Rhodobium gokarnense: one gene and its partner. The protein of the gene in region 1 interacts with the protein of each later gene in a pairwise test. Links are inferred from orthologs where the notes say so. Each region holds a gene or a part of one and is shown in the gene's direction. Other genes may lie near its edges.

Evidence for each region.
Region 2: the proteins of cysE (region 1) and cysK interact in binary tests that used the Escherichia coli proteins (3 or more experiments, as listed by UniProt). The link is inferred for Rhodobium gokarnense from one-to-one orthologs.

What each region holds. Positions count from the first base shown.
Region 1 is NZ_JAOQNS010000007.1:171,228-174,216, forward strand. What follows is about bases 158-2,935. They hold cysE (serine O-acetyltransferase), read left to right. Parts: upstream 158-1,015; coding sequence 1,016-1,855; downstream 1,856-2,935. Other genes in these bases: M2319_RS13875 (enoyl-CoA hydratase), read right to left, coding at 158-868; M2319_RS13885 (DUF3126 family protein), read left to right, coding at 1,945-2,157; M2319_RS13890 (hypothetical protein), read right to left, coding at 2,169-2,879. In the rest of the region: M2319_RS13870 (alpha/beta fold hydrolase), read left to right, coding at 1-26; more of M2319_RS13875, read right to left, coding at 32-157.
Region 2 is NZ_JAOQNS010000019.1:2,201-5,181, reverse strand. What follows is about bases 1-2,786. They hold cysK (cysteine synthase A), read left to right. Parts: upstream 1-790; coding sequence 791-1,783; downstream 1,784-2,786. Other genes in these bases: M2319_RS22275 (YbfB/YjiJ family MFS transporter), read left to right, coding at 1,869-2,786; dut (dUTP diphosphatase), read left to right, coding at 106-561; coaBC (bifunctional phosphopantothenoylcysteine decarboxylase/phosphopantothenate--cysteine ligase CoaBC), read left to right, coding at 1-109. In the rest of the region: more of M2319_RS22275, read left to right, coding at 2,787-2,981.

The sequences.
Region 1 (2,989 bases):
TGGACTTTTTGGCGCGGCTGGACTGAGGCTTCTACCGGCCGGTGAATTGCGGCCGGCGCTTTTCCAGGAAGGCGGCGCGGCCTTCGGCAAAGTCGGCGCTATCGAAGCAGGCGTCGGTCATGGCGCGGATCGCCGCCATGTCGACGCTGCCCGGCTCGGCCGTCACCGCGTCGATGGCGGCCTTGGCCGCCTTCAGGGTCAGCGGCGCGTTTTCGGCGATGGTGGCGGCGAGCTTGCGGGTCCCGGCCTCCAGGTCGGCGGCGGCAAAGACGCCTTCCACGAGGCCGATCGCCAGCGCCTCGTCGTGGCCAACGCGGCGGGCGGTGAAGAACAGGTCCTTGGCGCGGGCTGGGCCCGTCAGCTTGACGACGTCGCGAACCGCATCGGGCGGGTAGCCGACGCCGAGCCGGCCGGCGGGGATCGAGAACAGGGCATCATCAGAAGCGATGCGCATGTCGGTGGCGACCGCAAGGCCGACGCCGCCGCCGAAGCAGAAGCCGCGGATCATGGCGAGCGTCGGTTTCGTTGCCTCGCGCAGCGCCGCGAACGCCTCGGCATTGGCCTCCTCATAGGCGCGGGCGGTGTCGGCGTCGCGCCGCACGGTCTCGAATTCGGAGATGTCGGCGCCGGAGACGAAGGCGGCCTCGCCGGCGCCGGCAACGACGATGAGGCGGACGTCGTCGTCGGCCTCCAGGGTGCGCACGGCGTCCGGGATCGCCTGCCACATGGCGAGGTTCACGGCGTTGCGGCGGCGGGCGTTGTCGACGATCAGCCAGCCGATCGGCGCCTCCACCCGGCAGACGATGCGCCCTTCGGCCTCGCCGTTTTCTTCCGCTTCCGTTGCCGTCGTCGTTGTGTCCTCGGTCATTTCCGTTGCCCTGTTCTTCCGTGTGCCGGTCCGGCCCGTCGCGCCCGCCATTGCGGTTTCGCAATCTAATGTGATGGGCCGGTGATGGTATGCTTTGTTTAAAGCTCTATGTTATGGGGAAGAAAATTCCAACGGGGACCGTCGACCATGGCGCAACCAAATGTCCGCATAGAGAACACGCTTGCCACCCACGATCCGGTCTGGACGCGGATTCGCGAAGAGGCCGAGGAGATCGTCGGGCGCGAGCCGCAGCTTGCCGGCTTTCTCTATGAAAGCATCCTCAACCATCCGACGCTCGAGGACGCGATCATCGCCCGTCTTGCCGCCCGGCTCGACCACGGTGCGGTTCCGGCCAGCCACATCCGCTCGGCCTATGACGACGCCCTTGGCGACGATCCGTCGCTGCGCGATGCGTTCCGCGTCGACATCGCGGCCGTCTTCGACCGCGATCCGGCCTGCAACCGCTATATCGACCCGGTGCTCTACTTCAAGGGCTTCCATGCCCTGCAGACCCAGCGGCTCGGCCACTGGCTGTGGAAGCACAATCGCGAGGACTTCGCGCTCTACCTGCAGAGCCGGTCCTCGGAGATTTTCCAGGTCGACATCCATCCGGCCGTGCCGATCGGGCGCAGCATCTTCCTCGACCACGCCACCGGCCTCGTCGTCGGCGGCACGGCTGTGATCGAGGACGAGGTGTCGATCCTGCAAGGGGTAACGCTCGGCGGCACCGGCAAGGAGACCGGTGACCGGCATCCGAAGATCCGCACGGGCGTCCTGATCGGCGCCGGCGCCAAGATCCTCGGCAACATCGAAATCGGCTGCTGCTCGCGGATTGCCGCGGGCTCCGTGGTCCTGCGCGACGTGCCTGCCGCTGTGACGGTCGCTGGCGTTCCTGCCAAAATCGTCGGCCGGGCGGGTTGCGCCGAGCCGTCAATCATGATGGACCAGACCCTTGCCGAGCGCGACGAGGCCGGCGATTCGGACTGAACCGCCGGAACCTTGCCTTCGCGCCAATCGTTTCACCGATACGTCCGTCCCAAGGGGCGTTCTTTTCAAAAGACCAGGGAGACGGCGCATTGAAGCGCGACGAAATCACCAAGCTTGAAGCCTATCTGCGGAAAAAATTCGAACTGCCGAAAATCGGCGTGCGGGCGCGGCCGCAAAAGGACGATTCCGCCGAGGTCTATATCGGCGACGAATTCATTGGCGTCCTGTTCCGCGACGAGGAGGACGGCGATCTGTCCTGGAACTTCCAGATGGCGATCCTGGAGTTCGACCTGGAGGAGTAGGGCGTCCGCCGCTACTTTCTTATCCGCATCCTGTCGATGAGCATCCGGATGGCCGGGTCGAGCCTTGCCCAATCCTTCAGCATCGGCTTGCGGAACCGGTAGGAGACCGCCAGCGCCTCGCCGATATGGATGGCGCGCAGGCAGGTCACCGGGACGATCCGCTCGCCGGTCTTGGAACAGCGGGCCGAGAACGGATCAGTCGAGCCGGGCTCGAAGAACACCTCTTCGGAATCGTAGCCGGAGCCGGGCTGCAGGTCGCGCGAGACGAGGCCTGCCGGCCCCGGCTTGTCGCCTTCCTCAAAGAACCGGGCGTAGAGCCCGATGAGCCGGGTCGTGGAATCGACCTGGTCGCGGCGCGGCTGCAGCGCCAGGAAGAGGAGCGGTGCGTTCGGCGTGACGTCGTCGAAGGCGCTGGCGTTCTTCGCCGAATAGCCGGTAAGGCTCGGCCAGTGGACGACGAGGTCGAGCCGGTCCCATCGGCCGTCCTGGCGCTGGTCGGCAAAGCGGATCATGTTGCCCGGAATGGCGAGTTTTTCGCCGGCGATCTCCACGGTCACCGGCGTCGGGTCGGCGGTGAAGCCGGCCATCTGGGCCTCGCCGCCGAGCCAGTAGACCGCGAAATTGGCAATGCCGATGAAGGCTGCGACGACGCCGGCGATGACGGCGGCGGGCAGCCAGACGCTGCGGGAAGAGGCCGGTTCTGATGCTGTGGCGGTGGTCACGTTGCCCCCGATTGCGGCGAGACGGGCCGGTTCGGCCGTCCCGATGCCGAAAAAATCCCCGGCCAGACGCTCCAAAACGGCACAGGCCGCATCATGATTTTCCCGACGAT
Region 2 (2,981 bases), on another replicon or contig:
CGTCCGGGCGGACGGCGTCGAGGACTGGCCGACGCTCTCCAAGGGCGACGTCGCGGCCCGGCTCGTGGCCGCGATCGCCGAGGCTCTTTCGAAGGCCGACGCATCGTGACCGCGCGCGTTTCCGTCAAACAGCTCCCGCACGGCGCCGGCCTGCCGCTGCCGGCCTATCAGAGCGCGGACGCCGCCGGCCTCGACCTCCTTGCCGCCGTTGCCGAGGACGCGCCTGTGACGCTCGCCCCCGGCGCCCGCGCCCTGATCCCCACCGGCATCGCCATTGCCCTCCCCTCGGGCACGGAGGCGCAGGTGCGGCCGCGCTCCGGCCTTGCCCTGAAGCACGGCGTCACCGTCCTCAATTCCCCCGGCACCATCGATGCGGACTATCGCGGCGAGATCGGCGTGATCCTGATCAATCACGGCGAGGCCCCCTTCACCATCCGCCGCGGCGAGCGCATTGCCCAGATGGTGCTGGCGCCGGTGCTGCAGGCGGACTTTCAGCCGGCCCTGGATCTGGAGGCCACAGTGCGCGGCGCCGGCGGCTTCGGCTCCACGGGCCGCGACTGAAATTTTGCGCTGCAGCAGGGTTTTCCGGCGCTACGGCGCAAAACGATTCTAGCCCTAGTCAAAATTTCAGAACAGATTGCCCCAAATAGGCGTATACAGTCCGCGCGTCGCCCTCGCTCCGTTCGCAACCTTTCGCTAAAATTCCCGCCAACGCACCGGCGTGCCGGCCGCTCCTCACATGCGGCGCCGCCGGACTTCTTCCAGCTCGCTTTTTCAGAAAGGTCAGACCATGAGCAATGCCGCTGCCCTTAAGACCGAAGATGCCCCCGCGCCCGGCCGCGGACGGATCTATTCCTCCATCATCGAGACCATCGGCGACACCCCGCTGGTCCGCCTCGACCGGCTGGCCAAGGCCGCCGGCGTCAAGGCCAACCTCCTTGCCAAGCTGGAGTTCTTCAACCCGATCGCCAGCGTCAAGGACCGCATCGGCGCGGCGATGATCGACGCCATGGAGGCCGACGGCAAGATCACGCCGGGCAAGACGACGCTGGTCGAGCCGACCTCCGGCAATACCGGCATCGCGCTCGCCTTCGTCGCGGCCGCCCGCGGCTACCGGCTGATCCTCGTCATGCCGGAGACAATGTCGATCGAGCGCCGCAAGATGCTGCGGCTGCTCGGCGCCGAGCTGATCCTCACGGAAGGCCCGAAGGGCATGAAGGGCGCCGTCGCCAAGGCCGAGGAACTGGTCAAGGAAATCCCCGACGCCGTCATCCCGCAACAGTTCGAGAACCCGGCCAACCCGGCGATCCACCGCGCCACGACGGCCGAGGAAATCTGGACCGACACCGGCGGCGCCGTCGACGCCTTCGTCTCCGGCATCGGCACCGGCGGCACCATCACCGGCGTCGGCCAGGTGCTCAAACAGCGCAAGCCCGACGTGCGCGTCGTCGCCGTGGAACCGGCCGACAGCCCGATCCTCAGCGGCGGCAATCCCGGTCCGCACAAGATCCAGGGCATCGGCGCCGGCTTCGTGCCGGGTGTGCTCGACACCTCGGTCTATGACGAGGTCGTCACCGTCTCCAACGACGATGCGTTCCATTTCGCCCGCCAGGCCGCGGCAGTGGAAGGCATTCCGGTCGGCATCTCCTCCGGTGCGGCGATCGCGGCCGCCATCCGCGTCGGCTCGCGGCCGGAAATGGCGGGCAAGAACATCGTCCTCATCATCCCGTCCTTTGCCGAGCGTTATCTTTCCACGGCCCTCTTCGACGGGCTGGAGGAGTAGTCGCGGGAAGCGCGAAGTACGATTGCGATAGCGCCGGCGGTTGAATCTGCTTGATCGGCCGTCGGCGCCGCGGCAATGCTTCGGAGTGACCGAAGATCGTAACCACCCCCTGAGGCTCGCCATCGGCGGGCTCATCGCGCTGGCGGCCGCAATGGGCGTTGGCCGTTTCGTCTATACGCCGATCCTGCCGGTTATGGTCTCCGCCCTCGGGCTCTCCAAGAGCGCGGCGGGCCTCGTCGCCTCCTCCAACTATGCCGGCTATCTCCTCGGCGCGCTGCTTGCCGCAACGCCGATCATCAAGGGTTCGCGGCGCGGCTGGTTCCTCGGCGGCCTCGCCCTCAGCGCCGTCACCACCGGCCTGATGGGCGTCACCGAGTCGCTCGCCGCCTTCCTCATCCTGCGCTTTGTCGGCGGCGTCGCCAGTGCCTTCGTGCTGGTCTATTCCTCCGCCCTCGTCCTCGACCGCCTTGCGCGGGCCGGCCGCGCCGGGCTCGCCTCCGTGCATTTTGCCGGTGTCGGCCTCGGCATTGCCGGATCGGCCGCGCTGATGGCGCTAATGGTGGTCGGGGGCGCCGACTGGCAGGCCCTTTGGTGGGCGAGCGCTGCCGTCACCGCCGTCGCCCTCGTCGCCGTTGCCTTCCTCATCCCGGAGCGAAAAACGGCGCCGTCGGCCCCGGTCAGGCGCGACGGCGGGTGCAACCCGGGACTTTCCATCCTCATTGCCGCCTACGGGCTCTACGGCTTCGGCTACGTCATCACCGCGACCTTCCTCGTCGCCATCGTCCGCGATGCGCCCGACATCGCGCCGCTGGAGCCGGCGATCTGGCTCGTCGTCGGACTCGCGGCCGCGCCCTCCATCGCCATCTGGAGCATGGTGGCGAGACGGATCGGCGACCTTGCCGCCTTCGCGGCGGCCTGCCTGATCGAGGCGCTGGCGGTCATCGTCAGCGTCACGGTGCTGACCCCGCCGGCGATCCTCATTGCCGCCATCCTCTTCGGCGGCACCTTCATGGGCATCGTCGCGCTCGGCATTTCCGCCGGACGGCGGCTCTCCAGCGGCGATGCGGAACGGATGCTGGCCCTGATGACCGCCTCCTTCGGCCTCGGCCAGATCGTCGGCCCGGCCTTTGCCGGCACCCTCTTCGATGCCACCGGCAGCTTCCTCATTCCGTCTGCCGCCGCCTCCGCCGCCCTCGTG